DNA from 2 places in the Clostridium sp. CS1-1 genome. Region 2 is predicted to be linked to the other one. Evidence: predicted binding sites of a transcription regulator. Region 2 holds the regulator's gene; the other holds the start of a gene.

Region 1 (4,072 bases), 2.2 Mb from region 2:
TCATAAGAAAGAAAACTCCTAATGGAGTTCTAGGAAACTCCACTGTGACTGAACAAATTTATGTACAGTTATATAGCAATGAAAAACAACCATTAATAAATGGTGAAAATTTATTTATTTCTTTTAATTTAGAATCAGATAAAGAAAGTTACATTAATATTGAAGAAAATATATGTAAAACAATAAATAATCTAAGAATTAATCCTCCAATCGGCCTCTCTAGACTTCGAAAAGTGAATTTTTATAGAAATAATTATAAGTTAGCAAAGATACAGTCTATTGGTATTAGAATTAAGAATAAGAAAATTAGTCTAAGACCATTTACATTAATGCTAGAAAACCGTGATGAGAGAGAAGTAAGAAGCTGGAATATATTTACTACAGAGGATTTAAAAAAGCTTGAAGACACTAAATTATTTTATTCCGAGCTTAGAAAAATTATAGAAAGTTATCTTTTAGATGCAGGAAGATTTGGTTATATATTAAATGTATATAAAAAACAAGAATTTGATAAAGAAATTAATAAGTTAAAAGCTGAATTTCTTGAATTCATCAAAGGAGAAAATAAAGAAAATAAGAATAATAGATTTTACAAATTAATTGAGTTTAAAAGCAGCAAAACTGAAGATAACCTAGAGTCAATACTTGATAACAGCAGGGAGCTTTTAATGCAGTATTTATTTAAGGTTTCAGAAAACGATAAAAAGCTTCAAAATGAAATCTATAAAAAGGATAGATTACTTTTACTAGAACGTAATGAAAAAGGATTATCAGAGGAAGAAATTAGGAAGATATTTATAAAAAGATATGTAACAACAACTTTAAAATTCCCTACTCCTAAAGATATCATTGATAGAATAGATGTAAAAGTAGATTATTTTGATATATCTGACGAACTTATTAATGACAACGAAGACTTTAAGAAAGTTATAAATAAACATAATACTCATTATATCAGACAGTTAGAAATAATAGAGAATCCTAATAGACGTAAAGCGGAGTAGGGAAAAAGCAACTTCAGTAAGTAAGAAACTGTAAGCAAAAGCCAATGTTTAGTGTTATTAAGTCAATGTTAATAACGCTAAACATTGGCCTGAAAGTTCACTTTTATATAGTCCTCTTTAATAAAATACAATAATTTAGGCTACCTAACCAGTGAACCGGAAATAACCATTTTTTGTACCTGATTAGTACCTTCATATATTTGAGTTATCTTAGCATCTCTCATCATTCTTTCAAGAGGGAAATCTTTCATATATCCATACCCACCAAAAAGTTGAACACCTTCTGTAGTTACATACATAGCAGTGTCACTAGCAGTGAGTTTTGCTCTAGCTGCTGATACTGAGTAAGGTTGATTGTTATCCTTATCCCAAGCAGCTTTATAAGTTAAGTATCTTGCCTGTTCAATTTTAACATCCATGTCAGCCATCATCCAAGAAGGACCTTGGAATTTATATATTTCTTTTCCAAATTGTTTCCTTTGAGAAACATATTTAATAGTTTCTTCAAGAGCTCCCTCAGCAATTCCCAGTGCCTGAGCAGCTACTCCTATTCTTCCACCATCTAAAGTTTTCATAGCTATTTTAAAGCCATCCCCTTCTTTTCCTAGAAGATTTTCTTTAGGAATTTTACAATCAGTAAAGAAGGTTTCAGAAACCTGAGCTGCTCTTAAGCCCATTTTATCCTCAATTTTTCCAACGGAAATTCCAGGAAAGTCTTTTTCAACTATAAAGGCGGACAATCCCTTTGCTCCTTTACTCTTATCTGTTATTGCAAATACTAGAAAAGTATCAGCAATAGGACCATTAGTAGTAAATTTCTTCTGACCATTTAGTATATAATAATCGCCATCTAGGACAGCAGTAGCTTGACCAGCTGCCGCATCAGTGCCAGCATTAGGCTCAGTTAGACCAAAAGCACCAATTTTTTTACCAGAAAGGAGATCAGGCAAATATTTATGTTTTTGTTCTTCTGTTCCGAACATATATATTGGAGATGAGCATAGGGAAACGTGTACTGAATAGGATATTCCTGTAGAGGCACATGCTTTTGATATTTCCTCAAGAGCTAAAATATAAGACATGTAATCTCCACCTGATCCACCATATTCTTTTGGGAAAGGCAATCCGAAAAGGCCCATTTCCCCCATTTTTTTAAAGTTTTCCGTTGGAAATATACCTGTTTTATCACTTTCTGCCGAAATTGGCTTGATTTCCTTTTCAGTAAATGCTTTAGCCATCTGTTTTACAGCTTCTTGTTCTAAAGTGAGTTTAAAATCCATAAAAAAATTCCCCCTAATCGTTTGATAGTTTTGTAATTAATTATGTCTAATTAAAGTTATGATAAAAATATAAAAAAAATTACTGTTGTGAATGTTAATTAAAATAGATTTTTGGATGAAGCAATTAAGATTTCTTGTTCAAAAAAAATTCATATATGACAAAAAACAATCATATGTATTATTGGGTATGTAAACAATTACAAAATTGTGATTAAAATGATATCCGAATAATTAACAGTTTTGAGGGGAGTTGGAAAATATATGGCGATTATATCAAAAGAACAGTACTTAGAATCTTTAAGGAGGATGAAATCAAATATCTACAAGTTTGATGAATTAATTAAAGATGTAACTTCACATCCTGCTACACGAGCAGTTGTAAATACACATAGTCACGCATTTGAACTTGCAGAAAATGCAGAAACAAAGGAATTGGTAGTTGCTACTTCACATTTTACTGGTGAAGAAGTAATGCGTTGGACTAATCCAATGTGGTCACAAGAAGAATTAATAATGAATATGAAATTCAAGAGGCATATGTTTTTAGAAACTGGAAATTGCCATGCTGGATTATGTGTTGGATGGCAAGCATCAAACATAATGTGGTCTGTAACACATGATATAGATAAGAAATATGGAACAAACTATCAAGAAAGATTAAAAGCATATTTTTTAAAGGCACAGGAAAATGGTTGGGTTATAGCAGGTGCTTTAACTGATGCTAAAGGAGACAGAAGCTTTGGTCCAGATAACCAACCTGAGAATCCAGATGCTTATGTTCATATAGTTGAGAAAAGACCAGATGGAATAGTTGTTCGTGGATGTAAAGCTCAAATCGCAGGAGTAGCAGCTGCTCATGAAATTTTTGTAGTTCCTACAACTGGATTAAAAGAAGGTGCTAAAGATTATGCAGTATGTTTTTCTGTTCCTAGAGATATGGATGGAATAACTATCATTGAATCCCGTGGACCAAGCGACAAGAGAAGATTTGAAGATGGATGGGATATGCCTCAAACTGGTATAACACAATCATGGATATTCTTTAATGATGTATTTGTTCCTAATGAAAGAGTGTTTATGGCTGGTGAATTTGAAGGTGCAGGAAAATTCATAGGTGGGTTTACTGCTAACTATCGTTCATGTATAGGTGCATGTGTTGCGGGACAAGGGGACTGCATGATTGGTACTGCAGTTTTAAACGTAAGAGCTAATGGGTTATCAGTTAAAAAGTTCCACGATAAAATAACTGAAATGGCGCTTAACAATGAGACTACTTATTCCTCGGGAGTAGGTGCTATCGTACTTGGAAAACAGCATCCATCAGGAACTTTTATTGCGGATTCAAAAGCGGCACATGCAAACAAAGTAAATGTGGCTAAGTTACCAACTGAAACTAGAAGACTTTGCCAAGAAATTGGGAGTGGTATTGTAGAAACTGGATGTATGCCGTCCTATGCAGACTTTAACAGTGAAGAAAACGGAGAATTAATTAAAAAGTATTTTAAAGCAGGCAAATTAGTATCTGCAGAGGCTAGAGCTCGTGCTGCACGTTTAGCTGAATACCTAACAGTAGGTGGAGGAATTCCAGGTTGTATGCATGGCGGTGGATCACCAGATGGAGCTAGAATGGTTGTAAGAGCATTAACTCCAATGGATAAATTTGCTGAATGCGCTAAGAAAATTGCTGGAATAACCGAAGATGTACCAGAAGTAGGCAAATAGAATTTTATAGTGCTTCTATATAATTATCAATAGTAAAAACCATTTTTGTGGTATTGCATTTGACTA
Region 2 (4,072 bases):
CATCAAGCAACAGAAAGTTAGACTTAGAGAGAATAAGCTTTAAAAGGTTAACTCTACATTTTTCGCCCCCACTTAAAGTTGATATGTTCTTAAATACATCATCTCCAATAAAAAGGAAAGAGGCTAAGGCATTTCTAATTTCAGTCGTGGTGAGTTCGGGAAAGTCATCCCACACTTCATCAATTACTGTTTTTTCAGAATCTAAATTAGATTGTTCCTGATCATAATATCCTATAAAAACATTTTTACCAAGAACGTTTATACCGGAATTAGGTTCGATTTCATCCATTATTATTTTAAATAATGTCGTTTTACCACGGCCATTTTCCCCTATAAGGGCAGTTTTTTCTCCTTTTTTGATATCCATATATAGATTATTGAATAAAACTTTTTCACCATAGCTTTTACTTAAGTTTTCTACATGTAAAACGTCATTACCACTTTTAATCTGTGTTTCAAATATTACATTTTTGATTTTTTTTTCTTTATCTGGAGCTTTTATTCTTTCAATCTTATCCAAAGCTTTTTGTCTACTTTCTGCAGCCTTTACACTTTTTTCTCTATTAAAAGATTTATATCTTTCAATTATTTCTTCTTGTCTTTTGAGTTCTGCCTGTTGTATATTAAAAGCTTTTAGTTGTATTTCGTAATTTTTTTGCTTTAAGTCTAAGTGGGCAGTATAGTTGCCATTATAACAGTTTATATGACCATTTATAAGTTCAATTGTTTTATTAGTAATTGCATCTAAAAAATATCTATCGTGAGAGATGATAATAATTGAACCTTTATAAGTCTTTAGATATTCTTCAAGCCATTCAATTGCATCTAAGTCTAAATGGTTTGTAGGCTCATCCAGAAGAAGAATATCTGGTTTAGTTAAAAGAAGCTTACATAATGCAACTCTAGTTTTTTGACCACCACTTAATATATCTATTGGTTTATTATAATCATCTTCTGTAAATCCAAGTCCCTTTAGTACCCTGCTGATTTCAGCTTTATAAGTATATCCGCCTCTATTTGTATAGAGTTCAGAAAAAGCAGTATAGTCCTTGATTACCTTGTTGTGATATTCTTCTTTTTCTGGATTATAGGGTTCGTTCATTAATTGCTCTAATTTATTTAATTTACTTTCTAAGTTTAATAAATCCTCAAAGACAGTAAGCAGTTCATCATATATGGTGTTAGAGAAATCGAGGGATAAATGCTGGGCTAAATACCCCAAGGTTTTGTTTTTATCTATAAATAAATCACCGCTATCATAGTCTAATTGACGGGTAATAATTTTAAAAAGAGTGGATTTTCCTGCACCATTTGGACCTATTAATCCTACTTTTTCTCCTTCATTTATGTTAAAGGTTACATCTTCCAGTATTACATCTATTCCATAGCTCTTTTTAACATCTTTACAACTTAAAATTATCATGAGTTTCACCTTCCTTAATCATTAATATTTTACTATGTAAAAAGAATTTTTTGTAGTAAAATTTAATAATTTATAGTTAAAACCAAGAAGTATGGAGAAAGCAATTGATATAAATTTCACGAATCATGTAAAACAAAAAGTTACAAAAGTTAGCTAAATAATGTTAAAAGTTGAATGAAAATTATGGAATAAGCTTTTAACTATATGAAAATATAAAGAATAATAAAAAATATGTTATTGACATATTATATAATTAAATAATACTATAAAAAGTGAGACAAGAATGTTATAAAGTGATAAAATATAAACAAATAAATTTATTGAAGTGCAATGATAACATATTAATATATTAATAAGAGGTGCGGTATGGATAAGAAAAAAAATATTTCAATGGCTGTTATAAAAAGATTACCTAAGTATCATAGATATTTAGGAGACTTAATGAAAAATGACGTAGATAGAATATCTTCTAAGGAATTGAGTGAAAAAATAGGATTTACAGCATCACAAATAAGACAAGATCTAAACTGCTTTGGAGATTTTGGCCAACAAGGCTATGGATATAATGTAGGAGATCTTTATAATCAAATAAGTAATATCTTAGGATTGACAAAAGAATATAAAACAGTAATAGTCGGAGGAGGAAATTTAGGTCAGGCTATTGCAAATTATACAAAGTTTGAAAAGTTAGGATTTAGTTTACAAGCTATATTTGATATAAATCCAAAGCTTATAGGACTTAGAATAAGAGATATAGAAATAAAAGATATAGATTATTTAGGAGACTATCTAAAAGAACGTCCAGCAGATATTGGTATAATATGTGTTCCAAGTACAAATGCACAAAAGATTTGTGATACTTTTGTAAATAATGGGATCAAAGGTATATGGAACTTTGCTCCAGTGGATCTGGTAGTTCCTGATGATGTAAAAGTGGAAAATGTTCATCTAAGTGACAGCCTATTAACATTAATATGCCTACTAAATGGTATAGAATAAATAAAAAGTATAGGATAAATAAAAATGATTGAAGTGTAATGCTTCAATCATTTTTATTTATTTTTTGTAAGTATATGTCAAACTACAACTATTACTTACTGATTTAATTATACATTTTAAGCTGTGTTATTTATTAATTATTGTATATTATTAAAAATTTATATAATATGCTGATTAGTTATTCAATTTTTATTTTATTGTGGTATAATTAGGATAGGGTTGAAGAGTGATTATGCATTAACAAACATACGGGGGGATAAAGTAAAATGTATAAAATTTTAAGTAAGAGAGAGCTCGCTCCTAATATCTTTTTAATGGATATAGAAGCTAAAAGAGTTGCTAAGTCTTGTTTACCAGGACAATTTGTTATAGTGAAAACTGATGAAAAAGGGGAAAGAGTACCTCTTACAATCTGTGATTATGACGCAGAAAGAGGTTCAGTAACTATTGTATATCAAACACTTGGAGGTTCGACACAAAAGATGGCAAAATATGAAGTAGGCGACACATTTGCAGACTTTGTAGGACCACTTGGACAACCTTCAGAATTTGTACATGAAGATTTAGAAGAATTAAAGAACAAGAAGATGATATTCATAGCAGGTGGAGTTGGTGCAGCACCAGTATATCCACAAGTTAAATGGCTTCATGAGCATGGTGTATCTGTAGATGTTATAGTTGGAGCTAAATCAAAAGAATATGTACTACTTGAAGAAGAAATGAAAGCAGTCTGCGGCAACTTATATGTTGCAACAGATGATGGAAGTTATGGATATAAAGGACTAGTTACAAATTTATTAAAGGAACTTATAGACAATGAAGGCAAGAAATATGATGAAGTTATTGCTATAGGACCTATGATCATGATGAAATTTGTAGCTAAACTTACAAAAGAATATGGAATACATACTATAGTAAGCTTAAATCCAATAATGGTAGATGGCACAGGTATGTGTGGAGCTTGTAGAGTAACTGTAGGTGGAGAAGTTAAATTTGCATGTGTAGATGGTCCAGAATTTGATGGACACTTAGTAAATTTTGATGAATCCATGAGAAGACAAGCTATGTATAAAACTGAAGAAGGAAGAAAACTTTTAAGAAAAGAAGAAGGAACAACTCACGACAGAGAAGGTTGCGATTGCGGAGGTGACAAGTAATGGATAGAATGAAGAGAACGCCAATACAAGAACAAGATGCAAAGGTAAGAGCTACTAACTTTGAAGAAGTTTGCTTGGGCTACACAAAAGAAGAAGCTATGCAGGAAGCTGCTAGATGCTTAAATTGCAAAAATCCTAAGTGTGTAGGAGATTGCCCTGTAAGTATATATATACCAGAATTTATACAAAGGGTTAAGGAAGGAAATTTCGAAGAAGCAGCAAAAGTTATAGCAAAATCTAGTGCACTTCCAGCAGTATGTGGAAGAGTATGTCCGCAAGAGAGTCAATGTGAGGGAGTATGTGTTCTAGGTATAAAAGGTGAAGCTGTCGCAATAGGTAAGCTTGAAAGATTTGTTGCTGACTGGTCAAGAGAAAATAATGTAGACCTATCAGAAAGAAAGCCAAGCAATGGAAAGAAAGTAGCAGTTATAGGAAGTGGTCCTGCAGGACTAACTTGTGCAGGAGACTTGGCTAAGCTTGGTTACGATGTAAC

What was found. Region 2 encodes Rex, which represses fermentation and respiration genes when NADH is low (regulators of the CRP and FNR family bind a similar motif). Its sites were predicted from a motif close to ATTGTTAANNNNTTAACAAT; they were not measured.
Region 1: AC0N0V_RS11015 (acyl-CoA dehydrogenase) is a predicted target of Rex. The motif match lies at 2,342-2,361, and genes of this name have one in related genera.

Annotation. Positions count from the first base shown of each region.
Region 1 is NZ_CM148680.1:2,345,481-2,349,552, reverse strand. It holds gene AC0N0V_RS11020 (hypothetical protein) at 1-1,004, shown strand, start outside; gene AC0N0V_RS11015 (acyl-CoA dehydrogenase) at 1,145-2,284, opposite strand; gene AC0N0V_RS11010 (4-hydroxyphenylacetate 3-hydroxylase N-terminal domain-containing protein) at 2,546-4,006, shown strand.
Region 2 is NZ_CM148680.1:4,585,693-4,589,764, reverse strand. It holds gene abc-f (ribosomal protection-like ABC-F family protein) at 1-1,423, opposite strand, end outside; gene AC0N0V_RS21760 (redox-sensing transcriptional repressor Rex) at 1,790-2,422, shown strand; gene AC0N0V_RS21755 (sulfide/dihydroorotate dehydrogenase-like FAD/NAD-binding protein) at 2,689-3,579, shown strand; gene gltA (NADPH-dependent glutamate synthase) at 3,579-4,072, shown strand, end outside.